Regions from separate parts of the Paenibacillus sp. NPDC056579 genome, predicted to be linked through region 4. Evidence: riboswitches for the same ligand, from Rfam matches in the RefSeq annotation. Region 4 holds a riboswitch; each other region holds the start of a gene.
The links. Region 4 has a riboswitch for cyclic di-AMP ahead of ACFQ88_RS38120 (resuscitation-promoting factor). Riboswitches for the same ligand answer to the same signal wherever they lie in the genome.
Positions count from the first base shown of each region.

Region 1: linked by a shared signal. The riboswitch ahead of ACFQ88_RS19945 (hypothetical protein) and the one ahead of ACFQ88_RS38120 (resuscitation-promoting factor) in region 4 are both predicted to bind cyclic di-AMP.
Region 2: linked by a shared signal. The riboswitch ahead of ACFQ88_RS27855 (hypothetical protein) and the one ahead of ACFQ88_RS38120 (resuscitation-promoting factor) in region 4 are both predicted to bind cyclic di-AMP.
Region 3: linked by a shared signal. The riboswitch ahead of ACFQ88_RS09680 (CAP domain-containing protein) and the one ahead of ACFQ88_RS38120 (resuscitation-promoting factor) in region 4 are both predicted to bind cyclic di-AMP.

Region 1 is NZ_JBHTVD010000005.1:47,297-55,205, forward strand. It holds gene ACFQ88_RS19925 (ABC transporter ATP-binding protein) at 1-65, shown strand, start outside; gene ACFQ88_RS19930 (ABC transporter permease) at 71-811, shown strand; gene ACFQ88_RS19935 (sensor histidine kinase) at 815-1,960, shown strand; gene ACFQ88_RS19940 (response regulator transcription factor) at 1,957-2,562, shown strand; cyclic di-AMP (ydaO/yuaA leader) riboswitch at 2,791-2,979, shown strand; cyclic di-AMP (ydaO/yuaA leader) riboswitch at 3,089-3,262, shown strand; gene ACFQ88_RS19945 (hypothetical protein) at 3,487-3,894, shown strand; gene ACFQ88_RS19950 (universal stress protein) at 3,941-6,280, shown strand; gene ACFQ88_RS19955 (hypothetical protein) at 6,335-6,508, shown strand; gene ACFQ88_RS19960 (hypothetical protein) at 6,625-6,894, opposite strand; gene ACFQ88_RS19965 (RrF2 family transcriptional regulator) at 7,043-7,471, shown strand; gene ACFQ88_RS19970 (group-specific protein) at 7,648-7,909, shown strand, end outside.
Region 2 is NZ_JBHTVD010000008.1:236,679-244,587, forward strand. It holds gene kdpB (potassium-transporting ATPase subunit KdpB) at 1-302, opposite strand, end outside; gene kdpA (potassium-transporting ATPase subunit KdpA) at 324-2,003, opposite strand; gene ACFQ88_RS27850 (potassium-transporting ATPase subunit F) at 2,032-2,109, opposite strand; gene ACFQ88_RS27855 (hypothetical protein) at 2,294-2,707, opposite strand; cyclic di-AMP (ydaO/yuaA leader) riboswitch at 2,832-3,015, opposite strand; cyclic di-AMP (ydaO/yuaA leader) riboswitch at 3,159-3,374, opposite strand; cyclic di-AMP (ydaO/yuaA leader) riboswitch at 3,711-3,879, shown strand; gene ACFQ88_RS27860 (hypothetical protein) at 3,992-4,450, shown strand; gene ACFQ88_RS27865 (M48 family metallopeptidase) at 4,856-5,662, shown strand; gene ACFQ88_RS27870 (hypothetical protein) at 5,746-6,033, shown strand; gene ACFQ88_RS27875 (SMP-30/gluconolactonase/LRE family protein) at 6,282-7,163, shown strand; gene ACFQ88_RS27880 (serine/threonine-protein kinase) at 7,192-7,839, shown strand; gene ACFQ88_RS27885 (sporulation protein) at 7,909-7,909, shown strand, end outside.
Region 3 is NZ_JBHTVD010000002.1:479,124-487,032, forward strand. It holds gene ACFQ88_RS09655 (alpha/beta-type small acid-soluble spore protein) at 159-398, opposite strand; gene ACFQ88_RS09660 (ATP-dependent DNA ligase) at 501-1,358, shown strand; gene ACFQ88_RS09665 (YitT family protein) at 1,563-2,429, shown strand; gene ACFQ88_RS09670 (DUF1572 family protein) at 2,520-3,047, opposite strand; gene ACFQ88_RS09675 (SPW repeat domain-containing protein) at 3,153-3,473, opposite strand; gene ACFQ88_RS09680 (CAP domain-containing protein) at 3,672-4,553, opposite strand; cyclic di-AMP (ydaO/yuaA leader) riboswitch at 4,559-4,692, opposite strand; gene ACFQ88_RS09685 (Na-translocating system protein MpsC family protein) at 5,022-5,393, shown strand; gene ACFQ88_RS09690 (FdhF/YdeP family oxidoreductase) at 5,588-7,909, shown strand, end outside.
Region 4 is NZ_JBHTVD010000020.1:42,832-50,740, reverse strand. It holds gene ACFQ88_RS38130 (HD domain-containing protein) at 81-1,358, shown strand; gene ACFQ88_RS38125 (TatD family hydrolase) at 1,411-2,178, shown strand; cyclic di-AMP (ydaO/yuaA leader) riboswitch at 2,403-2,598, shown strand; gene ACFQ88_RS38120 (resuscitation-promoting factor) at 2,884-4,023, shown strand; gene rnmV (ribonuclease M5) at 4,127-4,672, shown strand; gene rsmA (16S rRNA (adenine(1518)-N(6)/adenine(1519)-N(6))-dimethyltransferase RsmA) at 4,679-5,581, shown strand; gene yabG (sporulation peptidase YabG) at 5,715-6,599, shown strand; gene veg (biofilm formation stimulator Veg) at 6,786-7,058, shown strand; gene ACFQ88_RS38095 (small, acid-soluble spore protein, alpha/beta type) at 7,194-7,412, shown strand; gene ispE (4-(cytidine 5'-diphospho)-2-C-methyl-D-erythritol kinase) at 7,518-7,909, shown strand, end outside.

The sequences.
Region 1 (7,909 bases), on a different contig from region 4:
TGGAAGAGGCGTTCCAGCAGCTGGTGCATCATGAAGCCAAAGAGCAAGAATTTGAAAGGAGATGAACCTGATGACGGGCATGATAGCTCAATGCAAGGCGGAAATATTGCGTACGTTAAGAAACCGGAAATTCGTTGTGACGGCTTTGCTGATGCCGGCCATCTTCTACTTTATATTTACAAGCACGATGGATGCGAATATGAATATCGGCGGAATTCAATGGAAAGCGTATTACTTGATGTCCATGACTGTATTCGGAGTCATCGGGGGGAGTATGAACACGATCAGCATCCGGTTCGCGCAAGAGCGCAAGCAGGGCTGGGTACAGCTGCTGCGTATCACGCCGCTTCCGTCCGGAGCGTATGTATTTTCAAAAATCGCCGCTCAGTCGGTCATAAATCTCGGCACGATTGTGTTCATGTTTCTTATCGGCGGTCTGTTCAAAGGAGTGGAGCTAACGTTCGTACAGTGGCTTTCCTGCGGGTTGTGGATTTGGATCGGCATTCTCCCCTTTCTTGCTCTTGGAACGCTCATAGGGACTATCCGCAGCGTTGAGGTGGTACAAGTGATATCACAGGTGATCTTTATTGTCATGTCGGCGCTGGGCGGTCTTTGGATGCCCATTCAGTCCATGCCATCGCTAATGCAGCACATTGCGGAATGGCTTCCTTCGTACCGGTACGGACAAGGAGCGTGGAATATGGTGGCGGGAGCTTCTCCGGATTGGATAGGCATTGTTCTGCTTGCTGCTTACGCCGCCGTCTTTATGGTATTATCTTCCTATAGAATCAAGAGACAGGAAGCGATATAAGCGATGTTCAAGAAAGCGTCCGAGCCTTTCGGCAGCGGAATCAGTATTTTCCAAATGATTTGGCTGGTGTATATGGCTGCTCCCATCTACAGCATGCTGCAAAAGCCGGTTCCCGAAATGTGGATCGGTTTTCCTTTATTGATATTATTTGTGGCCTTAAATATCGCCTCGTATAGGGATGTGCCGCGCCGGCTCCTGTATGTGCTTCTGATGTACGGCATCGTGGTCTATTTATGCTTCCGCTACGATATCACCTTTTGGTTCATGGGCTTCTATGCGGCTCCGATCATCGGGCTGCTTCCCTCCAGGAAGCAATTTTACTCGGGCATGGCTGTTATGCTGCTCTTGTTTGTATTTGTATTCGGCTCACATACGCATCATTTCACCGGGAGCGATCTGGTGCTTATGATCCCTTCCTCGGCGCTGATGATCGGATTGCCGTTCATTCTCCGTGCCGGTGTGAGGTCAAGGGAGCTTAAGGCCAAGCTGCATTCGGCCAACGAGGAAATAGCAAGGCTTGTGCAAATAGAGGAAAGGCAGCGCATATCCCGGGATTTGCACGATACGCTGGGACATACGTTATCTTTGATCACGTTAAAAAGCGAGCTCGCGGAAAAGCTGGTGTTGAAGCAGCCGGAGCGTGCCGTACAGGAAGTCAGGGATATTCAGATGACGGCTCGCGCTGCGCTGAAGCAGGTGCGTGAGCTTGTATCGGGAATGAATGCGGTGACGCTGGCGGAGGAAATTCAGCATGCAGAACGGATATTAGCTGCAGCCAATATGGAGCTTACCGTGGAAGGAGATGCTTCGCAGATCAAAGCGTCGCCTGTCATCCAAAACATCCTCGGCATGTGTCTGCGCGAGGCGGTTACGAATGTCGTCAAGCACAGCAAAGCGACAGGCTGTGGGATTGTTGTGCAGGAAGACCGAAGCGAAATTACCGTCACAGTCCGTGACAACGGCGTCGGACTGCAGGTGGCGGCTGTCGCAGCATCGCCATCCGGCCATGGACTGGTAGGGATGAAGGAACGTCTCGACTTGATCGACGGCAGGCTGGAGCTGCAATCGGAACCGGGAAAAGGGACGCAGGTCACACTATCCGTACCCAATATCGTGAAGAATCAACAGGCAGGTGACAATAAACGATGAAAGTGATTATTGCAGAGGACCAACGAATGCTGCGGGGCGCCCTGAGCGCTCTTCTCGATTTGGAGGACGATATCGAAATCATCGGGCAGGCGGAGCAAGGGGAGGAAGCGCTGCGCATGATTGTGGAGCTGAATCCCGATTTGTGCCTGCTCGATATTGAAATGCCGCGGATGACCGGCCTCGACATCGCAGAGCGGCTGCAGGAGCTTGGGCATCCGTGCCGTGTCGTCATTTTGACGACGTTTTCCCGTGCCGGCTACTTTCAACGGGCGATGAAGGCGGGAGTGCAAGGGTACTTGCTTAAGGATTCCCCTATCGACGAGCTTAGCAGCGCGCTGCGCAAAGTTCACGCCGGGGGCAAAGCGATCAGTCCCGAGCTGGCCTTCTCGTTCTGGGAGGCGGCAGAAAATCCGCTCACGGATCGGGAACAGGAGGTGCTGATGCTGGTGGCCCAGGGCATGTCGGCGAATGAAATCGCCCGGGAGCTGTTCTTGTCGGGCGGCACGGTACGTAATTACGTATCGGAAATTATGCAAAAGCTGGAGGCAAAAAATCGGATCGAAGCCATCCAGATCGCCGAGAAAAAGGGTTGGCTGAAATAAAAGGGACAGTGAAGGGGCAACAAAGCATGCGACGGCTCGGACAAGGGGGCACGATTTACGAAAAATGCAGAATGAGTGAGCAGGAGGCAGTATTCTAGAGACCGATCTTTAAGTAAGCGTTACCATGATTTGAATTCGTTTTATATCATCGCACAAGTCCCTCGGGTGTTCTTTACAGAAAGGAGCAACAGGCGTAATATACAATTCATGATTTGTTAATGTAGTTTCGATTCTTGATCGCTCAATTTCCGTAACTGGAAAGCGGGGGAACCAACGAAGCGGTGCGCGTTCGGTGTGAGAGCCGTTCGGGTATTGCTAGGGGTGAATCCCAAGGCATTCGCAGCAATGCTTTGGGTAGGGCGACTCTCACCGCCCGAATCCGACAGCTAACCTCGTCAGCGTGGATAGACATGGCTTGTTTATAAGCAAAGCGGACATGTCAATGAGAGAGGATGATGGAGCTTGTGATCGTTTATTGCGGCCACAGGGCTTATGCCTCTGTGGTCTTTTTTGTGTTCAAACATAGCAAAATGAATCGCTGAGTCCTTGGGCTATAGGTCTTAAGGATCGGGGGAACCGACGAGCCAAACGGCTCATGGGGTGAATCTTGCAGCAGGAGCGGTTAATCCAGGGTGCAAGTAGGGCGACTCTCACGCCCGAATCCGACAGCTAACCTCGTAAGCGTATCGGGAGAGGCAACTAATATCGTGTGCAGGCACAGCGGAATGCTGTGCTCTTAAAGAAGCCGCGAGAAGAGTTCTCTTCTCGCAGGCTTCTTTTTTGCTGCCCTCGGAAACGGACGATACTAATTTTCGTTGCCGTCAGGGATGAGGCCAAAATTTGCGGGTATAAAAAAATGGCAGATTTGTGCGTCTCCCTGGGATAACGGTTGCCTCCTCAAGGGAGAATAGGAGGAAGAGAACAATGAACGCCACGCAAGAGTACATTCTTGTATCGGCACCAAACAAAACCGGAGAAAGCTTCATCCGGATGCTCATGTCCAAAGAAATTCCCTTCGCCGTCATAACAAACAGCAAGGGAGAGCAGGGCCGGCTCGCCCGGATTGGCGTAAAGCATATTATTTTCATTGATACGAACGAATATGAATCATGGGTGTTACCCGAGCTTCCCATCGGCAAAGTATTTTTATTCGAAAGCTCCTTAAATTTATGCTGCCGGTTTATTCAAATATGCAGAACGTGGACGTCCCAAGATATATGCGTTATCACGCACAATAGCAATCCGAGGCTCGTATATAAAGGCCTTGGAGCGGATGAAGTGATTCATACGCCTAGCCACGAAGTGTCCTTTTTGGTAGAGGGCAGGGTGTAATAGCTTGCCGGCAGAACGGTGTCATTTATCAATCCGGGAGGATGCCATGGAAACCTTTAGAGGGAAAACGCCGGAGGAAATACTGTTATCCATCTCCAGGCTCCATCGCGGAAGACTGAAGGTGTACATCGGCGCGGTCAGCGGCTCTGGCAAAACCTACCACATGCTCCGCGAAGGGCAGGCGCTCAAGCAGCAGGGGATCGATGTGGTTATCTGCGCGGTCTCGACGATGCAACGGCCGGAGACGGTAGAGCAAATAGGCGACCTGGAGCGGGTGCCGAGCATCCATTGGCACGGCAAGGAAGGCACGGAGAAGAAGGATTTGAATCTGGAAGCGCTGCTTAAGCGTAATCCCGAGGTTGTTCTGGTCGACGGCTTGGCCCACCGGAACCGCAAGGACGCCGGTTTCCCTACCCGCTTGGATGATATCAAGCAGCTGCTCAGCCATGGCATAAGCGTTATCACAACGATCAACGTGTATGAGCTGGAAGGAGCGACGGAGCTGGCCAAACGGTGGACCGGCATCGAAGTGCGCGAAACCGTACCTGCCGACACGCTGGAGCTGGCGGATGAGGTCGTGCTCATCGACGTGACGCCGGAAACGCTGTTGACCCGTGCTGCTGAAGGGCAAATGCGGCTTAGCTGCGAAGCGGATATTTACAAGCGGGGGAACCTGGCCGTGCTGCGGGAGCTGGCGCTTCGTCTTGTTGCCGAAGGCGTGAACGACACGCTGGAGAAGCACCGCGAGGAGATGGGGCTCCTGGGGCCTTCAGGTGCCGCGGAGCGCATTCTCGTGTCCGCGCAATACCATTGGAACGGATCGATCCACGTGCGCCGCGGACAGCAGATCGCCAAGCGGCTGAACGGCGAGCTGGTCGTCGTAACCTTCAAGGGGAAGCGGGAGATGACCAAGGAGGAGACCGCCTTCAAACGGTCGATCGTGAAGCTGACCGAGAAGGTAGGCGGAAGCTTCGAGGAGCTTCCTTTGGGCTCGCGCCGGGCACTCCCGAAGCGTCTGGTTGACTATGCGATCGAGCACAATGTAACGAGAATCGTCATGGGCCATTCCAAGCAAACGCGCTGGCAGGAGCTGTGGCAAGGCTCGATCGTTCACGACATGCTGAAGCGGACGAAGAATATCGACATCTTCATCGTTGCGGACCGGGCGGAGCATGAGGGAGAACGGATTCTTCCGGCCCGGATGACAAGGCAGGCGGACGATCCTTACCGCCGGCTCAGCATGAAGGAAGTGGAGAAGCGGATCCAGCAGATCAAACGGGGACGGCTTAAGGTATATATCGGTGCCGCGCCCGGAGTAGGCAAAACCTATACGATGCTGCGAGAAGGCAACGATCTGCTGCGCAAAGGCGTATCGGTGAAGATCGGCTTGCTGGAAACGCACGGCCGTAAGGAGACCAAGGATCAGATCGGCGCATTGGACACGATTCCCCGCAAGGTCATTGATTACCGGGGAACCCGCCTCGAAGAAATGGATACGGACGAGATTATCCGTCTCGCTCCGGAAATTGTTCTCGTAGATGAGCTGGCGCATACGAATGTGCCGGGCAGCAAATACAAGAAGCGCTATGAGGACGTATTGGAAATATTGGATGCCGGCATTTCCGTCATTTCCACGGTCAACGTGCAGCATCTCGAAAGCTTGAACGATGCGGTGGAACAAATGACCGGTGTCCGTGTCCGGGAAACCGTACCGGACCGTATATTGCGGCTTGCGGATGAAGTACAGCTGATCGATGTCGCTCCAGCGTCGTTGCAGCAGCGGATGAAGGAAGGCAAAATCTACGCGATGGACAAAGTGAACCAGGCGCTGGGCAACTTCTTCAAGACGGGCAATCTTATCGCCCTCAGGGAGCTGGCGCTTCGGGAAATCGCCGATGATGTAGACGAACGCCTGGAATCGCTGGAGCGCAAAGGCTCTCTACGGGGTCCGTGGCGTCGCCGTGAGGTCATCTACGTCGGTGTCAGCAGCACGCCTAAGGCGGAGCGGCTCGTAAGAAGAGGCTTCCGGATCGCGCATCGGCTAAAGGCGGCTTGGTATGTCACTTATGTGCAGACCAAGCATAGGAAGCAGCCGGATGATCTGGAAGAGAGACTGGAGCAAATCCGAAAGCTGACCGAGCGTCTCGGGGGAACGTTCGAGATGCAGGCCGCGGATCACCGCAGCCAAATTGCCGACGTGCTCGTAGCCAAAGCCAAGGAGTACAAGGCTACGCAATTAATCATCGGCCAATCGGGGCAGACCGTGTGGCAGGAGTGGTGGCACGGCTCGCTGGTCAAAAAGCTGCTGCGCTTGTCACGGCATGCCGATGTGCTGGTCGTTGCCGATTATGACCCGAATCTTCAGCTTCAGCCAAGCCAAGAGTAACAAAGGAACGAATCAACTTAGGAACGAATCAACTTAGGGAGAGATGTACTTACAATGGGGATATTTGTGTTTGTGTTCGTCTGTCTGTTTGCAGCAGGATACTTAATCATTAACATGTTCGACAACCGGCGCACATCGAACAAGGAGGGTGTCCGCAAACGGATTATCATTTCGATTAGTCAGGCGGCCATCATCTCCAGCATCATTCAGCTGATTATACATGAATAGCAAAACAGCGACGGGAAGGTCTTCTTGGCGGTGCTGCGCGAGATGACCTTTCCGTTTGGGTTTTAAGCCGCGAGGGCTAGGTGTTCTTGCGAGGAAGGGACTGTGGCAGAAGCTTCTTATTGATTGATGAAGGTTTTCAACGGACCTATCATCAGATTCATTCCGTCAACCATGCCTTGCAAATAGATCACCTTTTCTTTATCCTGCGGTACCTGCTCCGATACATCCGTCAGCTTTCTGCGAAACTTGTACTGGGTTTGCTCAAGATTTTCAACCAGTCCTGCGAAATCCTTGACGGCTTTCTGGCAATCGGTAAAGTCATGCTCGGTGAACAGATCGTTATTTTTCTCAATGAGCTCTTTAATAAAATGCTCGGTTGAATTCATGGCAGCTTCACCTCCCACCCGTAGAATCGGTTAGGTAAGCCTTTTTTATACATGGGGAAAGGGCCCTTGACAATTATAACTGTAATCAATATAATAACAGATAAGAAGCAGATGAGATTCCAAGCAGAAGTCGGGAGGTTGCATTATTTTGAATAGCGAGTTTACCATTGCGGTTCATAGCCTAGTATTGCTCGCTTACCGGCCTGATCATATGGCAACCAGCGATATGATCGCCCACAATGTATGCACACATCCCGCCCGGGTGCGAAAGGTCATGGCTCTGCTTCGCAAGCACGGGTACGTTGCAGCCAAGGAAGGAACGGGAGGCGGTTTTTTGCTTCACTGTGAACCGGCGGAAGTAACGCTGGCCGATATGTACCGTCTGACCTCTCTGGGTTCCGTTAAGCCCGGCTGGTGCTCAGGCGACGTGGAGCAGGATTGCATGATTGCGTGCAATATGGCCACGGTAATGGATCATATTTTTTCCGGGGCGGAGAAGCAGTTGATCGATTATTTCGGTCATTGGACGATTCACGATGTACTCGAGCGGCTGCGTAAGGAGCAGGACAAGAAATAGCCCTTGTTTTGTTTTCGAGAAACTGTAATCGGGTAACTATCAGTTAGAGGGAGATTTCATTTCTGCACCTGCATCGTTAGGTGGAAGCCGAAGCATTGCAATCTTTTATTTGAACTGTTACTTAAATTGTTTCAGTTAATTCAATGTCAGGTACAGATGGAAGGAGAGTGGCAGGTATGGCGGTGGCAAAACAAGAGTGGATTCGGGTAGGAGATTGGGTTAGCGGCACTTCAACGGAGGATGAGAAGTTCATCGGCTATGTGGAGTCGGTTGACGTATTCGGCGGCGCAAGAGTTCGCGTTACGCAATGCGACCATGAAGCGGCGATCGGTGAATTGGTGGATAGCACGCTCAGCAAAATCGAGAAGCTTGCCGACTATGTGCCGGCGGAAGAAGCCGACCTGCGCAGCTTGATGGATCTGGCTCTGATGACACGGG
Region 2 (7,909 bases), on a different contig from region 4:
TTTTTCGTCTTTTTCAAGGAATCTGCCTGGGCCTTGCCCCGTCCCTCGGCCAAGGCTTCGGCGAAGTTGGCGAACAAGACGGTGAGCAGCAGGATGAAAAAGACGGTGAGACTGAAGCCGATACTATCCGTGCCGAAGTAGCCCGGGAACAAGACCATCAGCAAGACGATGAACGTTCCGACCTCGACGACGAACATGACGGGATTTTTCATCATTGTGAGCGGGTTCAGCTTGATGAAGCTGTCTTTGATGGCGCTCGCGACGATATCTCCGGTTAGCAATTTTTTTCTATTCGCACTCATATTGTTGTTCCACCTTTTCTATTAACGGATCGTGAGATGCTCGGCAATAGGGCCAAGCACAATCGCCGGCAGGAAGGTCAGCGCGCCGATGATCAGTACCGTACCTACGAGAATTCCAACAAACAGGCCGTTATCCGTACGGAACGTGCCGATCGTCTCCGGAACCCATTGCTTGCGAAGCATGGAGCCTGCGGCGGCGAGCAGCGCGATCATGGAAATGTAGCGGCCGAACAGCATGACAAGCCCCGTTGAAATATTCCAGAACGGCGTATTGTCGCCAAGACCTTCAAAGCCCGAGCCGTTGTTGGCAGCGGATGAAACATATTCATACAGCACCTGCGAGATGCCATGGAACGTAGGATTGGTGATCGCTGCTTTTCCAACCTCGGTAACAAGAGCGAGAGCCGTAGGTGCAAGGATAATGAACGGGTGCGCCAGGATGGCGATGGCGATCAGCTTCATCTCGCGCGCTTCGATTTTGCGTCCCAAAAACTCCGGCGTGCGCCCGACCATCAAACCGGCCAGGAAGACGGCCAATATCGCATACATCAGCATGTTCACCAGTCCGACGCCCTTGCCGCCGAATACGCAGTTGAGCATCATCAGAGCCAGCGGAGTAATGCCGCCAAGCGGTGTCAGCGTATCGTGCATGTTATTGACGGAGCCTGTTGTCGCAGCAGTAGTAACGGTAGTAAAGAGCGCGGACTGCGCGATGCCGAACCGGACCTCTTTGCCCTCCATGCTGCCTTGCGACGCGTCGATGCCAAGCCGGTTCATGACCGGATTGCCGTTCGATTCCGATACGTAAACAAGCGATAAGAACAGCAGGAACAAAATCATCATCGCTGAGAAAATAACCCAGCCCTGCTTGCGGTTTTTGGCGAACAACCCGTACGTGTAAGGCAAGGCGGCGGCCAGCGACCACATGGACAATATTTCAATGACATTGGTCAGCGGACGCGGATTCTCGAAAGGATGAGCCGAGTTGACTCCGAAGAATCCTCCGCCGTTCGTGCCCAAATGCTTGATCGATTCTAAGGATGCGACAGGACCGATAGCGATTTGCTGCTCCTGACCCCCGAGACCGGTGACGGTGATGGTAGGCTGCAGTGTTTGCGGAACTTGAAGCGCCACCAGCGCCAGCGTAATGACAAATGCAAACGGTAGGAAGACGCGCGTATGAGCCTTCACGAAATCCTCGAAAAAGTTGCCGATCGTCGTTCCTTTGCTCGTAATCGCGCGGACAAACGCTATCGCTACGCACAGTCCGGTCGCCGCCGAGGTAAACATCATCATCATGATGACGGCCATTTGCGAGAAATAGGATAGTCCGGTCTCACCGCTGTAATGCTGCAAATTCGTATTGGTCATGAAGCTGATGACCGTGTTGAAGGAGAGTGTCTCCTCCATATTGTCGATCCCGTTCGGATTCATCGGGAGAAATTTTTGGATCCGCAATATCAGGTAGCTTATAGCCACAAGAACGATATTGGTCGCAATGAAGCTGAATCCGTACGTCTTCCAGGTCATCCCTTTAGGGTCTTTCAGACCGATCAGGGCGAATATCGGCTTTTCAATGAAGGAGAACCATTTATCGGTTCCGTTCGCTTCATTCCGAAATACGTTATACAGGTACGTGCCCAAAGGCTTAACAAGCAGTACCAGGATTACTATCACGACGGCAATTTGCAAGATGCCCATAGCTCAAAAAAGCCTCCTTAGGTTGCTCCTAAAATTTTTCAGGATAGATCAGCGCATACACAAGATATAGAAAGATAAACAAAGTAAAAATCGCAACGACTATCATTTTCGCTCACTCTCCGGTTCCTGAATCACTCTGCCGCACCAGGATAAAAAACCGCTGAACAGTGCGTAAGTGACGGCCAGCGTCAATACCATATACAGATCCAACATCGGTATCCCTCCAAAGCTTTCAATAGTAAGGTAAGGCATTCCCCGCATTCCGGTCTCAGCCTCCAGTTAAGGCTCTACTATTCCGGCCGCTGCGAGGCTAGCAAGAAAGATACATCGTGACTATTCGTATGAATCACAAAGCTGGCTCCAAGAGCTCTATAAATCAGCCTGGGATTGACGGAATGCGTAATGACGTAAATCGGCTCCGAGGTCCACATATGGCACACCCGGATATAGCGGCAGCACAAGTTCAGGCTGCTTTCGAACAAGTACACTTTACCTACGGGAAGCTCGGGCATCGCCCATGTTCTCTCCTCGGTAGTATCTACCAGAATAAAATGCTTTACTCCGATTTCCTCCAGCCTCGCTGCTTCCGACTTGCTGTTGACAAGTGCTGCGAAAGGAAGCTTCTGCAGCATTAATTTGCGGATGAAGGCTTCGCCTGTTTTGTTCGAGGCTGCAACCAGAATGAACTGCTGGCGTTGTTCCATACGACTCCTCCTACTTCGGTCAGAAAGAGAAGGCAACAAAAAAGAAGCCTGCAGGCTAGAGAAGAACTCTTCCCGTGGCTTCTTAAGGCACAGTGAATGAACCGTGTCTTATCGCACGACAATCGTTGCCTCTCTCGATACGCTTACGAGGTTAGCTGCCGGATTCGGGCGTGAGAGTCGCCCTACACGAGAGCATGCGCTAGCCTGCTCCTGTGATTCACCCCAATGGAAGCCCGATGGAAAAGTAGCTTTCGAGCTTCCGGTGGTTCCCCCGTTCCTTCCTATGAAGGACTCAGCGAAAAAGATGCAAAATATGGTTGGAAAACATCATGTTTGTACTTTCGGACAGAAAAAAGCCACAGAGGTCTAAGCCCTGTGGTCGCCGGTTCCGATCACAAGCTTCATCATCCTCTCTTCTTTGACAGCCCATATGCCTATTAAAAGGATAAGATAGCTGCCTTTCCAACGCTTACGAGGTTAGCTGCCGGATTCGGGCGGTGAGAGTCGCCCTACCCATGAGCATTTTGTGAAAAATTCTCATAGGATTCACCCCAGTGTCGACGTATCGGCAGCTCTCACACCGCCTTAACGCAACACGATTTTTGGTTCCCCCGCTTTCCTTGTGTCACAATATATAGGACAAAAGGAAACTCAGCGATTCGATAGTGGAAACTTTGTATGTCGATTCATGAGTTGAATCATACGCCGGACGCTTGTTACTGTAAAGAAACCCTGCATGCGAAATGGGGAACTTAAGGGGGATTCATGCGGCAAACAAGAATCAGATCTCGAAAATTCTCCATATAGCTTCGTTTATCTTGCGTTTTCTCCAAAAATGTGAGAATCAGCGAATAATGAAGCATTCGGAACGATATTCGCTGTCTTATCCCAATGATTTCGTTTTCATGTGCAATTCCCGTCAAAATATTGGAAATAATCGCCGGATTCCGGTTTTACATTACTTGGGTTTGGGAGTAAGATTCATTTCAACAACAGCATAATGCAAGCTTTAACGTTGAACTCCCGAATAGGGGAAGCGGGGGAACCAATCGAAGCCGCAGCAAGCAGCTTCAAGGGGTGAATCTTGGGACATTAGCTTCTATTGTTCCTGAGTAGGACACTCTCAAGTCCGAATCCGACAGCTAACCTCGTAAACGTGATTGAGAGAGAACCGCGACCGCAAGCTTATTTTACTGTGTAAAGAAGCCCGGAAGCAGAGTTTCTCTGCTCCTGAGGCTTTTTTGTGCTGTTCTATCCTAAAACTATAAGAGGAGATATGCCGTCATGATGAAATTATCGGATCCATTACCCCGTATGGGTGAACAAGAGGTATCTGAGTTCAAAATCGGCCATATGGAATTGTTTCGCTTTGATTGTAAATGGATTGAAAACCGGATTCAGACGGATTGCCGCGACTGTACATGCGGCTTGCTCAAGCTGTCCAGCGGCAGTGTATCCGGCTGGGCCGAATATATGGTTCCGGCATCAGAGAGGGCTACAGGCGACTTCGCCCGGTGGGCTTCCGTATTTACAATGCTGAAAGGCCTTACCATTCCTGAAGCATTACGCTACATCCAGAGCAGGAACGAGTCCTGGGGACCGATAAGAAGAGCTTTGGCGGAAACCGCCTTATCCGATCTCGCGGACCACTTGCACAATCCGTCGAGGCTGCACGAGCAGCAAGACCGGTCGCTGGAACGCGCCTTCTTGATTGAACGCTCGCAGGCTTATTTCGGATATTAAGGCTTGAGAAACCGGAGGAATCCGCCTCAATGAGCCTTCTGTTCGCAGCACTTTGCTTATCGGTGTTCATTGGGAAAGAATTGACTGGAGGTATATATGATAAAAGCAATTGTCACGGATGTACGACCGCATCAGCCGAAAAAATGCGCAGGCTGCGTTTGGGGAAGGTGGGACGGAATTAAGCAATATTGCTCCAGGGTCAACTGCATCAAGCGGATGAAAGCAGAGAAGAAGTAAGACGTGTCCATAAAATTCTGTTTTAATTTGGAAATTCCCTGTGATAAAATAGCGGTGTTTGCGGATGTTTCTATATATAGAAGCTCCGTAGAACCCGATTGCGAGGAAAGAAGGGCTCCGCCTTTCCGATCAGTCGGATTTATATTACGGGGGGCGTAGGGAAAGCCGATGAAATCTCGCTTGGTGCATGAAAATGAAACTACATTGTACACGGTTTGTGTAATCATCAGTATCTTAATTTATGTCAGTTTGATCGTATCCATTATAGGCATTGTGTACATCTTGATCGGATTGGCTGTCGCGCTTCTATTGCATGGGCTTATGGTTGCGGGGATCCGCAGCTCAGGAGTCAAATTAACGGAGCGGCAGTTTCCGATTGTTTATGAGAAAGTGCAGCAGCTAAGCAGCAGTATGGGTCTCAAAAACGCTCCGGACGTGTTCATCGTCCAGTCCGGCGGGATCTTAAACGCGTTTGCGACGCGGTTTTTCGGACGCAGCTTTGTCGTGCTTTATTCCGATATTTTCGAGCTGATCGAGCAGGGCAACGACGAGGAATTAACCTTCGTCATAGCCCATGAGCTGGCTCATCTGCAGCGCAAGCATGTGTCGAAGCAGATGCTGATTTTTCCCGCAATGTGGATCCCATTCCTGGGCAACGCCTATTCCAGAGCATGCGAGTATACGTGCGACCGTATTGCGACGGCTTACACAGGCAATGCGAATGCGGCCATTCGCGCATTGACGGTGCTCGCGGTCGGCAAGCAGCTGTTTAACCGGATCAACATCCCGGATTATTTGGAGGAAAGCCGCCGGGAGCGAGGGTTTTTCATCGCATGGTACGAGCTGCTGTCGACGCATCCTCCGCTTCCGAAGCGGATTACGGAAATATGGCAGTTCCATGCCCATCCTCAGCTGTTTGGATACGAGACCAGCCGCTTTGAGGCGATGGAACCGCCTTCTTCCATAACCTTGTAAAGGGATTCGTCTCCGGCATAAAACACCTCCTTTTGTCTCATAGTAAGCAGGAAGGTTATGAAGACATGAGGAGGTACACGACCATGGCGAAATATGACTCCAGCCTGCAATCGCAAAACCCGATTTCCCAGGCGCAAAATTCCGTCAATACGGCTCACAACGCGGTGACGCAAGCGCAAAGCCATCCGAGCGAGCAGCTGATTGAGCAAGCCGAAACGGCCGTAGAACGTGCAGAGCGTGCGATCGAACAGGCCAGCTTCAGCCATAACCAGAAGGCAGTGGACGAAGCAAGGGCTGATCTGGCGGAGGACCAGGCAGCTTTGCAAAGCTTGACTCCTATGGAGAGCCCGGAAGAAACCGAAACGTATTGAGCGGCGGTTGAAATCAATAAGGGGTTTCCCCATATAGCTGCAGCATGAGACCTGTAAGGCCGGTGTGATTCGCCGGCTGGCAGGTCTTTTTTGCATTAACGGCAAAGCCGCGCCAACTGCCGAAACAGATGGCTATGGCAAAAAAAACGTTACTTGCAAGCAGACGGCTAAGAAATGCTTTTCCCGCGGGGCATGTGCTACAATGAGAGAATAAAAACCGATTCTGACTGCGGGATGGTGAAGGAAACATGTCGAATCCTCCATTGGAGCTTGTTCTCGATGCGAAGGCAACGTTAGGGGAAGGGCCGTGCTGGGATCAACGGAGCGGCTTGCTGTACTGGGTCGATATTAAGGAAAACGCGGTTCATGCCTATGATCCGCATCAAGGAACGAACCGGACGGTTCATCTGGATCAGATGGTAGGAGCGGCGGTAGCGCGGGAGTCCGGAGGTCTTGTACTGGCGCTTCAGCATGGCTTTCACCTGCTGGATATGACAACGGAGCAGCTGACCTTCCTAGCCGATCCCGAGAAGGAGCTTACCGACAACCGATTTAACGATGGCAAATGCGATGCCGCGGGGCGGTTCTGGGCGGGAACGCTAAGCTTTGAGGAGAAGGAACCGGTAGCTGCGCTCTATTGTCTTGAGACTGACGGAACGGTCCGTCAGGCGCTGGACGGGGTAATTGTCTCCAACGGGCTTGGCTGGAGTCCCGACGGGCGGACGATGTACTACGTCGATTCCATGACCCGCAAGGTGTCCGCCTTCGATTTCGAGGTGGAGACGGGACGGCTAAGCGGCAGACGGACGATCGTGACCATCCCTGAAGGCGGAGGCTTCCCGGACGGCATGGCCGTCGACGAGGAAGGCATGCTGTGGGTAGCCCAATGGGACGGCTGGCAGGTATCGCGCTGGAATCCGTCGACCGGCGAGCAGATCGGCGCGATACGTGTCCCGGCCGCCCGCGTGACCTCCTGCGCATTCGGCGGACCGAACAACGATGAATTATATATAACGACGGCGCGTACGGGCTTATCGGAGGAGTCGTTGGCAGGGCAACCCCTTGCCGGCGGATTGTTCCGCGTGAAGCCGGGCGTTGCCGGGCTTCCGACGTACCGGTACGGCGGTTAATTGATAGGATCAGGGAGCTGGAGCGGGAATGATACAACAACTTATCGATCTGGTGGAAGGGCAGCTGCTGCCGCAATTGCAAATTGAAAGCATACATCCTCACGATCCAGTCGTCGTGCACCATCTTCCGAAGCCATGGAAGCTGCTGGGCGCAGGGAATTACGCGGCAGTCGTCACTCACCCGGATTTCGCCAATTTTGCAGTCAAAGTATACGCTCCCGGCCGGCCCGGACTGGAGGACGAGGCGGAGGTGTACCGGCGGCTCGGCAGCCATCCGGCATTCTCGGAATGCCTCCATGCTGGCGGCTCGTATTTGATTCTACGGCGGCTGACCGGCGTGACGCTGTATAACTGCATCCTTAGGGGCATCCCGATACCGCGAAGGGTCATCCACGATGTGGACGAGGCGCTGGATTACGCCAGAAGGAAGGGGTTGAACCCGCATGACGTGCACGGCAAAAATGTCATGCTCAAAGACGGACGCGGTATCGTCGTGGACGTGTCCGACTTTTTGAAGGAGGAGCCGTGCTCGATGTGGGACGATTTGAAGGCGGCGTACGACCGCTTCTATTTCCCGGTCATAAGAAGGCTTCCCGTGCCCGAGTTTTTGCTGACCGCGGTTAGAAAAGGGTACCGGTGGCTGAACGATCATGCCCGCACCGGCTCGGATTCCTGAAACCAGGGGTAGACGATTCCGTATAACTAGTAAAACCCGATAAAACAATAAATGAAAGATGGTGCCGCGA
Region 3 (7,909 bases), on a different contig from region 4:
TCAACTCCGCGAATATGGTATTTTTCAAGTGCGTAAGAAAAGAGTATCGTATTTTTGTTGTATTTGCAACAAAATTTCTGCCGAAGAGGAAGGTATATACAGGAAAAAACAACCCGCCGAAGGTCGACGGGTTGTTCATTGGCATAGGTTATGCGGTTTTAGAAGCGGTTGCCGGAAAACTGATTGCCGGAAAGCTGCTGCTCTGCGATTTGCACCAAGCGGCGGACCATATGACCACCAATGGCGCCGGTATCCCGGGTAGCCATATAGCCATAATATCCATCCTGCGGAATTTGAATGCCAAGCTCCTGTGCAACCTCATATTTCAACTGCTCCAATGCGCTCGACGCCTGTTGAACAACGATCTGATTGCTGCTTCTGGATTGACCACTAGCCATATTTTAACTTCCTTTCCTAATAGAGTAATTCTATGTTCCCCCAACTATTCCCTAATTATTCATAGCTATTATTCATGTTAAAATGGACATTAGGTGATGGTTATGTTTATCTCTCCCATGCGTATGGATGCCAGGGAAAAGCCCTTTTCCGATCAGGCCTATGTATTCGAGCCCAAAATCGACGGGCATAGATTGCTATTATCGAGAAACGGTGCAGAGACCCGGCTTTTCACAAGGGAACGGCGCGAATGCACGCGGCAATATCCCGAGCTGTTGAACGTTCCTGCGGACGGCGACATCGTATTGGACGGCGAAGTGAGCTGTATTGATGCGGAAACGGGAGCGGAGGCTGCCGGATTGGCCGAAGAGCGGCTGATGCTTGCCGACTCTCGGAAGATTCATTCCTTTTCGTTGCAAAAACCGGCACAATATCATGTTTGGGACATTTTATTTTATAAAGGGAGAGATTTGCGGGGATTGCCTCTCGTAAGGCGCCGCGCGATTCTCGAGTCGGTGCTGCCCGAAAATGAGGCGTTTCGTCTCGTTCCGCAAACGGACGGCCATGGTGAAGCTTTATACCGTACCATTGTGGAACGTCATATGGAAGGTATGGTAGCGAAGCGCAAAAGCAGTCCGTACGTTTCCAGATGGTCGCACGACTGGATTAAAATTATGAATTACCGTCATGAGGAAGTTGCTATAACGGGTTACCGCAAGGATGGCTTCGGCTGGCTTCTATCGAAGGAAGAGGAAGGCGTTTGCCGGCCGGCCGGCATGCTGGAGCAGGGCGTTCATTTAAAGCACAGAAAAGCATTCAAAAAGCTCAGCAAAGCGCTTGTATCCGGGGAAGACGAGCAGTTCGTCTACTTGATGCCGCAAATTCAAGCCAAAGTGAAAAGCATAGGCTGGACGCGTCACGGACTATTGCGCAGCCCGGAATTAATTGAGCTGAAGCTGTAACACATGCTGCAATCAAGCGGACAAGCATTACGTAGAGTGGCTGCTTTTGCAGACAAATTTGACAAAGCTTCACGTTAAACTGACACCGACTCTTGCCTCGAGGCAAGGGTTTTCTTTTTGGGGCTAACCGTAGCCTGCCTAGTGAACATGATTTTGAATCGATGGGGGAATGGTAAAAAGAAAAACGACAGGAGCAGGAAGAGCATGGCGCGAATGCATAAAAAGATGAAAGCCGCCGATTTCGTGAAGAAGTTTATTTTTATTTCCATCGGCGCTGTGATGATGGCGGTTGCCCTCGAAATTTTTCTCGTTCCGAACGAAATTATCGACGGCGGCATTACCGGGATATCCATCGTGTTATCGGCGCTGACCTCGCTGCCGCTGGGTCTGTATATTTTCTTCATCAACGTCCCGTTTCTGGTGATCGGCTACAAGCAAATCGGCAAAACCTTCGCTTTTTCCACCCTATACGCGATCGGGCTCATGTCGGTGGTCACCGCATTTTTGCATCATGTCGAGCCGTTTACGACGGAAAAGATTTTGGCGGTGCTGTTCGGCGGACTCATTCTCGGCGCGGGTATCGGACTGGTGCTCCGTTTCGGCGGCTCGCTGGACGGCTCCGAAATTGTCGCGATCTTACTATCCCAGCGGTTCCGCATGTCCGTCGGACAGATCATTATGTTTATCAATGTGTTTATTTTTATTATAGCCGGCTTCGTATTCGGATGGGATTCGGCGATGTATTCGATTTTTACATACTATATTGCATCGCGGGTTATGGATATCGTAGTGCAAGGGTTGGACGAATCCAAATCGGTCACCATCATTTCGAACGAATATCAAGAGATATCGGACGCCATCATTAGCCGTTTAGGGCGCAGCACGACCTATATTTATGCCAAGGGCGGATACTCGCAGGAAGACACGCAAATGATCTATTGTGTGGTTACAAGGCTGGAGGTTTCGAAGCTCAAGTCGATCGTGCAGGAAATTGACGAACGGGCGTTTATTTCGATCCAGCAGGTTTCCGATGTACTGGGAGGCAACTTCGAGAAAAACAGCATTCATTGAGAAAGCCTTTAACTCATCTCTATCGATGCGCAGCAAAAAGCAAAAAGCAAAAAGCCGCACTCCATAGTAAGGATTGCGGCCCTGATTGAGTTAAGGCTTGAAGCCTCGGGATTGGCCCTTGGCTATACTCAGCGTCTGCCAATGAGCGCTTCGGAGATGCTTCGCCAAGTATACCATTTGGCCGACATGGTAGCCGTAATGGGACACCTGACGCTGGATCGCTTGCAGCACCGTATGGGCTTCTCCGCGAATCGTCACGGTACGGAGCACATCGTCCGGCCCGAGGTCTTCCAAAGCGGCGAACAGCGCGCTCCAGCCTTCCTCCCATAACTGCAGCAGCTGTTCCCGATCCAACGCTCCCGATTCAAATTCGCCATCCCTGTCCCGGGTCGGCTTCTCTCCGTCGGAAGTAAGGAAATCGGCCCAACGCGACAGCATATTGCCGTGCATATGCTTAATGATGATCTCCATGGAATTCGATTCAGGATCGGGCGCGGCTCGGAACTGAGAAGCTTCCAGCTGCTCCATGGCACGGTCGGCGAGCTTTTTCATGCTGCGAAAGGTTTGAATGGTATCCTGCAGAAAGTAAGCGGCTACTGATGATGCTGATGTTTCCATAACGATCATCCTCCATTTCCTGGATCACTACCTTTCCAGAATAAAGGAAAAAAAGCCGCCTGTATATAAACCGGGACTATCAAAATAGATTGCAGCGCTTACAATTCACAATTCGTCGTTCATGGTATAGTAATTGAGCATTACTGTGGTTATGCCTAGGACGATATAAACCACATAATCCGCAAAACCGGTCAAGAACGCGAAAGGGAAAATAATGAACCAGACCCCGGCCATTAGGGAAATCCAGTTCAGCCACGAACCCCAGCCTGATTTCTTCAGCATAAAGCCGAGGAAAGAAGCTACCGCTTGAATCGTTCCTCCAACGATGCTCGTAACAACCGCACCTTCATGATTGAAATCAATCCAGAACGGAGCGAAAATAAACAAGAGACCAATCAACGCAGCCAGCAAATGACGAACCGCCATGATTACACCTCCCGAAAGAAATAGCTAAATGCAGATTATGCTATATGTATATGCAAACGGTTACAAAATGTTCGAATATTCTAAAAATTCAACTTTTATCTGTCCCGATATACCGTCCTTTCATGAGTGAACAGCACCCGGAAAACAGAAAAAAGCCCCGATGCATAAAGCATACGAGGCTGTCTGATACTATCCGTATTAGTTAGCGATGAATTCTTGTACCCACTCGCCGTTGTAGTAAGCAACGCCGATTTTGGTGTAGTTAGGGCTCATGATGTTTTGACGGTGCCCAGGGCTGTTCATCCAGGAGTTCATAACCTCTTGCGGACTGCGTTGACCTTTAGCAATGTTCTCGCCGGCATAAGAGTAGCTGATACCGTAAGTCTTCATCATGTCGAACGGAGAACCGTAGGTCGGCGAATTATGATCAAAGTAGTTGTTATTGTACATGTCTTTTGCCTTATCAAGTGCCATATTGGACAAAGCTTTGTCTTCTGTCAGGGCACCCAGACCTGCTTTGGCGCGCTCTTGGTTTACCAGGTTGATGACCTCGGTAGCGAATGCGGATTGCTCGCTAGTGCCTTCGTTGACCGTGCCGCTGCCTGTATTTCCCGTGCTGCCGCTGCCGGTATTGCCGCCGTTAGCGGATCCGTTGTCGACATTGCCGGTATCGCCGCCATTGTCAACGTTTCCGTTGTCGACGGTACCGCCGTTATCCTCGCTGCCGTTGTCAGCTGTGCCGCCATCGTCGACATTGCCTTGACCGGCGCCGTTACCAGGATTCACGGAAGGAATGCCGAAGTTGCAGTTCCAATCATTGTTGCTGCCGTTGCCATTGCCGACAGGAATTTGAGTCCAATATCCACCGGCATAAACGTTATTGCTGCCAGTAGGGATAGAATGCCACTGGCCTTGTTGTCCTTGCAGCAAAGAATTCAGGTCAATGCCGTATTGCTTGGTCAAGCTGGACAGCGTGCTATCGGAAATTGTATTTAACGGAGCCGCAGATGCAGCGCTCACGCCGATAATCGGGCTCAAAGCCAGTACACCTGTCAAAACAACTTTTTTGAAACGATTCAAAAAAATCCTCTCCTTTTCGCGGCCTACGAGGTTAGCTGACGGATTCGGGTCAAAGAGCAATCACCCTGCCGCAATAGGCGGCTTCACCCCATGGAATGGATCCCCCGTGCTTTCTATTAAGCTTCGGCCTTAATTTTGATAGTTTTGCTTCCGGTGTCCATGACCAATAATCCGGTACGGATCGTTCGGAGCCATTTCATTGTAGCATGGGCCAAGGCGCATTTCATGGCACAAAGTCTTCCAGCGGCTCTATGAAACTTCAATAAATGCCCGTCATCTCTAGCCATTTTACATAGATAAGAGCATTCTGCAATTCTCGAAAAATAGCAGCCGCACACGCCGGATCCTGCTTAATCGAGCTGAGCTGGGATATGTGTAAGGGAACCCTCTTTTTGCCGCATCCATTGAACAAACCTGAACTCCGTGATAAAATTTGGATGTAAATCCGGTAAATGAGGACGTCCCGATATGAACAAAACGGAAGCGGAATTCAGCAATTTAGTGAAAGCGTTTCGAAAGCGTCATATGGGCAAAGGTCCGCGGGAAATCCGCACGACATTTTGCAAGTGCTGGGCTATTTGCGAGATGGAGGGGAACCTTTCGCCCGTTGAGAAGTTTATCGCCTCGGCAGCGGACGGAAAGCAGGTATTGCGTTCCGCGAGGACCGAGATGGTAAAGGAAATGTACAAGAACAACCCGCCGATAGAGATGGAGCAGCTGCTCGGCGCCCGTTTCCTGGAATTATATGTAGACATCGATTTGGAAAAAGATTTCGGCATGTCCATCTTCGTCTTCGATCAGGACATCGAAAGCAAATTCGCCGCTCCGAGACATTTATGAGTCTGACAGGCTCATGAGCAATGACGATTATTCAAATAACCTGAGCATCATGTAGCATCCATCATAATGTGCCGTTGGCACTTGGCAGCGACCCTGCTTAAGACTAACCGCCGCAACAGACCTACCCTTTATTTTTTGCGATAAGAGGGCTTGTCTGCTGCGGCTTTTTATTTGAGTTCATAGGAGGATACAAGATGGGAACAACGAAGCACACCGGTCCGATCAAGCTTCCCAAACAGCCTGATCCGAAGCTGTGGGTGAGCAAAGCGCCTTTCGGCCTCGGGCGGGTGAAGCCGCACCATATCAAGGAAACGGCGAAGATCGCCTGGGAGAACCGCGATCAGCTGCCTTATGCTTACCGCATTCTGACGCAGGGCGTATGCGACGGCTGCGCTCTCGGCGTGTCCGGCCTGTACGACCGGACATTGGAAGGCCCGCATCTATGCACGACGCGTCTGAACGTGCTCCGGCTTAGCACGATGCCCGCAATCAAGCCGGAGGAGCTGCACCGGGACATCGACGAGCTGGCCCGGCTCGACAGCACGGCACTGCGCAAGCTCGGGCGCATCCCGTATCCGCTGATCCGGCGCCAAGGGGAGAGGCGCTTCTCCCGGCTGACTTGGGACGAAGCGCTGGAGATGATCGCGGCGAAGATCCGCTCGATCGACCCGAAGCAGCTGGCCTTCTATTTGACGGCGCGCGGGATTACGAACGAGAGCTACTATGCGGCGGCCAAAGTCGCCCGGCTCCTCGGCACGAACAACATCGACAACGCGTCGCGCATTTGCCATTCTCCTTCAAAGACGGCGCTGAAGCGGTCCGTGGGCATAGGCGCCTCCAGCTGTAACTACAAGGACTGGATCGGCACCGACGTGCTCGTGTTTTGGGGCAGCGTAGCCGCCAACAACCAGCCGGTTTCGACCAAATATATGTACGCGGCCAAGCGGAAAGGAACGAAAATTATCGTCATCAATCCGTACTATGAGCCGTCGATGGAACAGTATTGGATTCCTTCCATTCCGGAATCCGCTTTATTCGGAACGAGGCTCGCCGACGACTTTTACCAGGTGAACATAGGCGGCGACATTGCGTTCATGAACGGCGTCATGAAGCATTGGTTCGAGATGGAGATGGAAGCCCCCGGCAGCGCCATCGACCGCGCGTTCGTGAATGAGCACACGAACGGCTATACCGCCTTGAGAGAGCATGTCATGAAGCAGCGATGGGAGCAGCTCGAGCGCTCCTCGGGGCTCAGCCGGGAACGGATGCTGGAGTTTGCCCGCCTGCTTGCGAAGGCGAAATCCGCCGTCTTCGTCTGGAGCATGGGGCTGACCCAGCACCGGTTCGGCACGGACAACATCTCGCAGGTAGCCAATCTGGCGCTGCTGCGGGGATTTCTCGGCCGCGAGCATTGCGGCCTCATGCCGATTCGCGGTCATAGCGGCGTCCAGGGCTCCGGCGAGATGGGGGCCGACCCGTTCAGCCTGCCGGGCGGCGATTACAAGGCGGCGGACCGGAGCCGCATCGAGAAGCTGTGGGGCTTCGAGCTGCCGGCATGGCAGGGCGACATCGTCGGCGTCTCGCTGGAGAATGCGCTGCTGCCGCAGGATCACGAGCGGAAGTTGAAGCTGTTCTACACGTCCGGCGGCAACTTTCTCGAGACGATGCCGGACCCGGCCTTCGTACAGCGCTGCCTGGAGAGCGTCGATATCCGGGTGCATCAGGATATCGTGCTGAATACGTCGACGTTGGCCGACGCGCGCGAAGCGGTCCTGGTGCTGCCGGCGATGACCCGGTACGAGCAGCCGGGCGGGGGCACGTCGACGTCGACGGAGCGGATGGTCTACTTCTCGCCCGAAATCAAAGGGCCGAGAATCGGGGAAGCGCGGGCGGAGTGGGCGATCTATGCGGAGCTGGCGGTCCGCGTCGATCCGCAGAACAAGCGGCGCATCGGATTCGGCGATGCGCAGGGCATCCGCCGCGAAATTGCTCAGGCCGTCCCGTATTACGACGGCGTTCAGCATTTGGCGGAACGCGGCGATGTGTTCCAATGGGGCGGAGCGTGGCTGTGCGAGGGCGGCGTCTGTCCGACGCCCGACGGACGCGGACAGCTCATCCCGATCGAGCTGCCCGAGCTGCGCAAGCCGGAAGGGCACTTCATGGTAACGACGCGCCGCGGCAAGCAGTTCAACTCGATGATCTACAGCGATATCGATCCGTTCAACAATGCGGACCGGTACGATGTGCTGATCAACGGCGAGGACGCGGCCAGTCTCGGGCTGCGGGAAGGGGACGCCGTTGTCGTCTATAACCGGTACGGCTTGCTGCACGGGCGCGCCAAGCCGGCGGCAATTCGCCGCGGCAATATCGGCGTTCACTGGCCGGAGGGCAACAGCCTGATTCCGAAAGGCGTATATGAGCCGCATGCGGGCATACCCGAATATAACATTGCTGCCGTGGTGGAAAAGGCGGAAACCTATCACGCCTTCAAGGATACGAAGTATGTCGAGAAGCGG
Region 4 (7,909 bases):
TTACGACAATATTCGACAAATCTACGGATTTTCCGTCTCATTTATTTTGTCGAATGCAACCAGGCTAAGGGGGAACCGACATGTCGAATCCATTGCGCGAAGAAAAAGTTTTCAAAGACCCTGTGCATAAATACATCTACGTGCAGGATCAGACCGTATGGGACTTGATTAATACCAAAGAATTTCAGCGCCTGCGCCGCATCCGGCAGCTGGGTACGTGCTTTTTGACCTTTCATGGAGCCGAGCACAGCCGGTTCTCCCATTCCTTGGGCGTCTACGAAGTCACCCGCAAAATCATCTCGCAGTTCGAACGCAACGGCTACGAGGATTGGCCGAGCGACGAGCGGCTGCTCAGCTTGTGTGCAGCGCTGCTGCATGACGTCGGGCACGGACCGTTTTCCCATTCCATCGAAAAAACGTTCGGCACGAACCACGAGGAATGGTCTTGCCGGATCGTTCTGGGAGACACGGAAGTGAACCGCGTGCTGAAGCAGGTATCCCCGTCATTTCCGCAGAAGGTGGCCGGTGTCATCGCCAAAACCTACAATCAGGAAATCGTCATCAGTCTCGTGTCCAGCCAACTGGATGCGGATCGGATGGATTACTTACTGCGCGATGCTTATTTCACCGGGGTCAATTACGGCACCTTCGACCTCGAGCGTATATTGCGGGTGATGCGTCCGTTCCAAGGGCACATTGTCGTCAAGGAAAGCGGCATGCACGCGGTGGAGGACTACTTGATGTCCCGTTACCAAATGTACTGGCAGGTCTACTTCCACCCGGTTACCCGCAGCGCCGAAGTGATTTTGCATAATATTTTTCAAAGAGCGAAACAGTTATATGAAGAAAACTACGCCTTCTCGTTTATGCTGCAGCCGCTGTTAAGCTTGTTCCGTCGTACGCTGACCGTAGAGGAGTACCTGCTGCTCGACGAAGCGTTCATGCAGACCGTGCTGATGCAATGGTCCGGCGAAGCCGATCCGATATTGTCCGACCTGTGCTCCCGTTTCTTAAACCGCAGGCTGTTCAAATATGTCACGCTGGAGCGGATTGATGTACAGCTGATCGAGCAGCTTCGTGATGCGATGACGGCTCTCGGAATCGATCCTGCGTTTTATCTCGAAATTGATTTCCCTTCGGATCTTTCGTATGATGTGTATCGTCCGGGCGAGCATGACGAAAAATTGCCGATTTTGCTGCTGGACCATAAAGAAGGGCTGACAGAAATTTCGCGCAAGTCGGAAATTGTCCGTTCAATCAGCGGCATCCACATGGGGAAATACCATCTTTATTTCCCGGAGGAGCTGCTCAGGGCTGACCTTAAGCCGGAGCACCGGAAGCTGCTTGGCGTAGAATAAAGCGCAGCAGCCTCATCCATACAGACTTCAATAAAGGAGACTTTGTTTACATATGCTGACCGATACGCACACACATTTAAACGCACCGCAATTCGATGAAGATCGACACGAGGTCATCCGGCGCGCGCAAGAGAACGGAATCAGTCGAATCGTCAATGTCGGATTTAACCGGGAAACGATCCCCACCTCGATCGCATTGGCAGAGCAATATGATTTCATTTATTCGACCGTGGGCTGGCATCCTCAAGACGCCAAGGATATGACGCCGGAGGACCTGAAGTGGATCGAGCAGCTATGCTCCCATCCCAAAGTCGTCGCTATCGGCGAGATCGGCCTGGATTACTACTGGGATACGTCATTCAAAGACGTGCAGGACCGCGTATTTCGCGAGCAGGTTCGGCTGGCCCGTAAATTGAACATGCCGATCGTTATCCATAACCGTGACGCGCATCAAGATATTATCCGTGTTCTCCGTGAGGAGAAGGCGTCGGAGGTCGGCGGCGTCATGCACTGCTTCTCGGGCAGCTGGGAGACGGCGAAGATGTGTCTCGATATGAACTTCTACATCTCGTTCGGCGGGCCGGTTACTTTCAAGAACGCCAAACAGCCGAAGGAAGTGCTTGAAAAGGTTCCTCTCGATCGGCTGTTGGTCGAAACCGATGCTCCATATTTGACTCCGCATCCTCATCGCGGCAAAAGAAATGAAACTGCGTATGTGAAATTAGTCGCAGAAACCGCTGCTCAAATCAAAGGGTTAACCTTGGAGGAGCTGGCTCACGCGACTACTAAAAATGCAGTTAGATTATTCGGTTTGGAGTAGAGGAATCCGGGGGTCAGGACAGCCCTTTTTTCGTCGAAATCGTGATAATTAAAGAAAATTGGTTAAAACAGTAAGTCAGTGCAAGAAAAATAAGGGTTTTCTTTTTGAAACTGCTAAAATTTGTTTGAATTGAACAAAAACGGACCTTTTTTGGCGAGTTTGTATACTTTACAACTTTATATCCGACAGCGTAAACTCAATATTAACTTAATACGATTACCAGATTTCCACTATCGCTGAGTTTCCGTAAGGGAAACGGGGGAACCGTAAGCTGACCTGTCTCGAATTTCAATAAGACTAAGGTCACAATTTCTGGGGTGAGTCTTGGTGAGGATGAACGGCTAACAATCCGATACCAAGTAGGGCGACTCTCAAGTCCGAATCCGTCAGCTAACCTCGTAAGCGTAAGAGAGAGGTAACGATTGTCGTGTGCTTTATTTCATTTTGATGAAATAACGAAAAGTCACGGGAAGAGTCCTCTTTCCGATGACTTTTTTTATGTTCTCCCGTTCATTGTGATACGAATCCGACAACATAACGACCGAATACCGGGGAGGTGCTGGCCGCACGCAGGAAGAAACGATATGGCCCGTAGGTTGCAGCCCTTAGTTGAATTAACGAAAGATTGCAAAACTTAAACCATAGTCGCGTCAGATGAAATCATGCGAAACACTCGACGGCGGGGCTTTGAAGGAGGACCGACAAGTGGGAGCTATTCAACACGAGCAAACCCATGTAAGACGATCATCCAGCATGTCCTTCGCATTGCGATGGAAGCATGAAAACTTGCGTTTGATATCGAAAGCAGCACTCATTTCATTCGCTTTGACTTTCATGTTTTTGATGATGTTATACGGTACGGCTACCAAGAAGGTATCCGTAGTTGTGAACGGACAGGAAACCGTTGTGTATACGAAGCAATGGGATCTGCAGCGTTTACTGGATGAGCAGAAGATTACTGTTGGAGAGCACGATAGGCTCTCGGCAGCGCTGGATTCGAAGGTGAAGAACGGTGACCGGATCACCATCGAGCATGCCAAGCCGCTTCAGCTTACGGCTGACGGCGAGCAGAAGACGCATTATACCGTTGCCACGACGGTAGGGGATGCTCTCAAAGATTTGAACGTCACGGTTGGGGAGCTGGATAAGGTAAATCCGTCGCTGGATGCCGAACTGCCTCCGAGCGGTGAGATTCAAATTGTCCGGGTCAAGAAAGAAATGGAAGAGGTTTCGGAAAAAGTAGCGTTTAGCGTAGTGAAGAAGAACGATCCGCAGCTGGTAAAGGGCAAAGAACAGATAGTGCAAGAAGGGCAAGAGGGCGTAGTCCTCAAAACTACGGAAAAGGTTTATGAAGATGGAGTCTTGGTCTCCGAGCAAGTGGTTGGTGAGAAGGTCCAAACGGAAAGCGTCAATAAAGTGGTCGCTATCGGGACGAAAAATCCGGTAGTCGTGTTGTCGGCGTCATCGCCGAATCTTCAAGAAGTAACCAAAGGCGGTGTGTCTTTTGGCGTGAAGCAGGTCATCAATAACGTGACCTTGACTGCATATACGGCAAGTGTAGCTTCTACGGGCAAAAGCGCGGAGCATCCGCAGTTCGGTATTACTTCATCGGGTACGAGAGTAACGGAAGGTCGAACAATTGCAGTGGATCCCAAAGTGGTTCCCCTGGGCTGGTGGGTTTATATCGATGGGCTTGGCTTCCGCAGAGCGGAGGATACGGGCAGCGCCGTGAAAGGCAACGTCATCGATGTGTATTTCGACAGCGGTTCTTATGCTAACAAATTTGGCATGAAGCGTGGGTATACGGTCTATGTCATTGGACCGAAGAAGCCGACGGCGGACTAAGGACCTGCAATTAGGGCAGACTCATAATATATAGGGTAACGGATGAGAAGAGGGATACCTCTTCTTTTTTCTGTGGTTGGCTTTCCAGAAAGAAGGTTGTAAGATGATAAAGGAAATTATTGTCGTTGAGGGCAAGGACGATACGACAGCCATTAAACGGGCGGTAGACGCCGAAACGATCGAGACCGGCGGGTCGGCGATCAATAAAGAGGTCATCAAAAGAATTCGCCTCGCGCAGCAGCGCCGGGGAGTGATCATATTAACCGATCCGGATCATGCGGGAGAGCGGATACGTAAAATCATTACGGCTCAGGTCAAAGGGTGCAAGCACGCTTTCATCACGCAGGAGGAAGCGACGAGCAAAGGCGATATCGGCGTCGAGAACGCGTCCGTGGACGTGATCCGCAAGGCGCTGGCAAACGTGCGCACCGATTATGAGGCGGAGGAGTCCGATATTACGTGGGAAGACCTTATCAACGCCGGGCTGATCGTTCATAATCAGGCGTCCGCGAGACGGATGGTAATGGGGAATCTGCTCGGGATCGGGTATTGTAACGGAAAGCAATTTTATAACCGCTGCCGGATGTTCCGCATTTCGCGGGAGGAATTCGCCGAGGCGTGGAAGCAACTTGAGGAAAAAGAGGGCTAGGAAACGATGGATACGATAAAACCAGGATTGACGGAGGATATTGCCTCCCCCAAAAAGACAAAAGAGCTTCTCCAGAGGCACGGCTTCACGCTGAAGAAAAGCTTGGGTCAAAATTTTCTGATTGACCCGAATATACTGCATAAGATCGTCTCTGCCGCGGGGCTTGACGCCGCCAAGGGGGCGCTGGAGATCGGCCCGGGCATCGGGGCTTTAACGCAGCAGCTGGCGAAGCTGGCCGGACGCGTCGTCGCCGTCGAGATCGATCAGCGGCTGCTGCCGCTGCTGGAGGAGACGCTCCATGCGTATCCCAACGCAAGCGTTGTCCATGGAGACGTGCTGAAGGTCGATCTGAAACAGCTGTTTCAGGATTACTTTGCAGGCGTGGATAAGGTTAGTGTCGTAGCGAACCTGCCGTATTACATCACGACGCCGATTATTATGAAGCTGCTCGAGGACAAGCTGCCGCTGGAGAATATCGTCGTTATGATCCAGAAGGAAGTGGCCGAGCGGATGTCGGCTAAGCCGGGCGGAAAAGATTATGGCAGCCTGAGCATCGCGGTGCAGTATTATTGCGAGCCGGAGATCGTGACGATCGTGCCTCACACCGTGTTCATTCCGCAGCCGAACGTCGATTCCGCTGTGATCAAGCTGAAGGTGCGGGAACAACCGGCCGTCGAGGTGCGCGACGAGGCGTTCTTCTTCGACGTCATCCAGTCCTCCTTCGTTCAGCGCAGGAAGACGATTTACAATAACCTGGCGTCGCGGTTTTTCACCAAGGAGACAAAGGGGCGGCTCGAGCCGATATTGCAGGAGGCGGGGATAGAGCCTTCGCGACGCGGAGAGACGCTCTCGATGGAGGAATATGCCAAGCTTAGCGAAGTGCTGGCTGAGGCTCTCGGACGCTCCTAGCAGGCCGTAGAGGCCTGTCACGGGCAATGGATGGACGGAACCCGGCGAGGCCAAGCTCCGGAGGCAAAAAAAGGCTCCCTGAATCACCAAATGCCTATTGACGCCATAGGATACACGAGGAGGCGATTTGGCCATGAAACAGGGAGACCTGGTCACTCGTAAGTCTTATGGTGGTGACATCATATTTAAAATTCAGGATATCATCCAGCAACAAGCGATATTGCGCGGGGTTGACTACCGGCTGCTGGCCGATGCTCCGATTTTCGATCTGGTCAACGCGCCGATGGATCCATATCAATATACGGTCGGCATTGAGCCCAAGTGGATGGAGAACATGCGCCGGGCCAGAACCAATCCATCGGCAGGGGAGACCTATTCGGGCTTTGGCGACACCCCGGGGGCTTTAGGCGAGAAGAAGATACCGGTCTATTTTGAAATGCCCGGGAAGGTGCTTCATTTGGACGGCGACCCGATGTATTTGCGCAAATGCATGAATTTATATGGGGAGCTTAGGGTTCCGGCGGAAGGCTTCTATGTCTCGGAGTCCCGGATGGCCGAGGCGTTATATAGGCTGCTGCCCCAAGTAAAGCCGGATATCGTGGTTATCACGGGGCATGACGGTATATTGAAAACGCGCAGAAACGGAGACATCGGGCAACTAAGCAGCTACAAGAATTCCCATCACTTCGTGAGTGCGGTCAAAGTGGCGCGGCAGTACGAAAAAAATAAAGATACGCTAACGGTAGTCGCAGGGGCTTGTCAGTCTCATTTTGAAGCGCTTATGCAGGCAGGGGCAAACTATGCCAGCTCTCCGGCCCGTGTGCTCATTCATGCGCTTGATCCTTTGTGCGTTGCGGTGAAGGTCGCTTATACGCCGATCCGCGATACCGTCAATATAGTGGATGTGATCGGCTTGACCCATAGCGGATTGGAAGGCTTGGGTGGAGTGGAATCGCGCGGCAGCTTTCGCAGAGGAGTTCCCATTATTCAAAATAATATACCGCTTCAAGCACCCTAGGGTGCTTTTTGTTTTAAATTTTGACAATTTGGTGAACGAAAAAGGAGGGGAATATCGTAAAAACTCGGGATTTCGGGGAAAAATGGCGTTGACAACCGGTTTGTATCGCTGATATAATATTTGTTCTTATTTGACATACTACCTCTATTGGGTTATAATTTACAAGGAAAGAGGTGGTAGTGGTCAATGGCAAAAAATTCGCTATTGGATATCAAACGCAGTTTGGAACCTCATGTCGGACAGAAAATCATGTTGAGAGCAAACGGCGGTCGCCGCAAGACGATCGAACGATCCGGTGTATTGGAGGAAACCTACCCTTCCGTTTTTATCGTGAAGCTGGATCAGGAGCAGAACGCTTTCAAACGAGTCTCATACAGCTACGCAGATATACTGACAGAGTCCGTTGAAGTAACGGTATGCAATGATGACGGACAAGTTCGTATAACCATACAGCAATAGAGTTGCCAAGACGGTGCATCCTTTGGGGATGCGCCGTTTTTTGTTTCCGTAAGCATTGGCATTAAGCAGCAGTGTGCATGGGGAAAAAGCGACCGGGGCATACTACGCGTAACTACCGTAAAGGAGGATCCGCCAATGTCGCGTAGAAATCGTCGGGGCATGATGTCTGAGCAGTTTAAGTACGAGCTTGCGAAGGACCTTGGTTTTTATGAAACGGTACAGCGTGAGGGCTGGGGAGGTATACGAACCAAGGATGCGGGCAATATGGTAAAGAGAGCGATTCAAATTGCCGAGCAGACTATTTCGCAGCAGCCTCCGCAACAACCTCCGCAGCAGCCGCCGAGGTATAGATAACGTCCATTCGGGAGCTAGAGCACGCAGAGCGCTGCTTTAGCTTTTTTTTGTTTCCTTTTTGGTATAGTATTAAGGGATAGAATAGAGCTGTAAAGAAGGTGTCCTATGAAAGTTTTCGAAAAAGCGCCGGCTAAAATCAATTTGTCGCTGGACGTTCTGCATAAACGGGAGGATGGCTACCACGAAGTCGAAATGGTGATGACCATGGTGGACCTGGCGGACCGGATTGAAATGCAGGAGCTGCCCCGCGATACGATCATCATCTCCAGCCAGGCCGGATACATACCTTTGGATGAGAAAAACTTGGCTTTCCAGGCGGCTAAGCTGATCAAAGACCGCTACGATGTCAAGCAAGGAGTTTACATACATTTGGATAAAAAAATTCCGGTAGCCGCCGGGCTTGCCGGAGGCAGCAGCGATGCTGCGGCGACGCTGCGCGGGTTGAACAGGCTGTGGAAGCTGAACATCCCTACGGATGAGCTGCAGCGTCTTGGTGC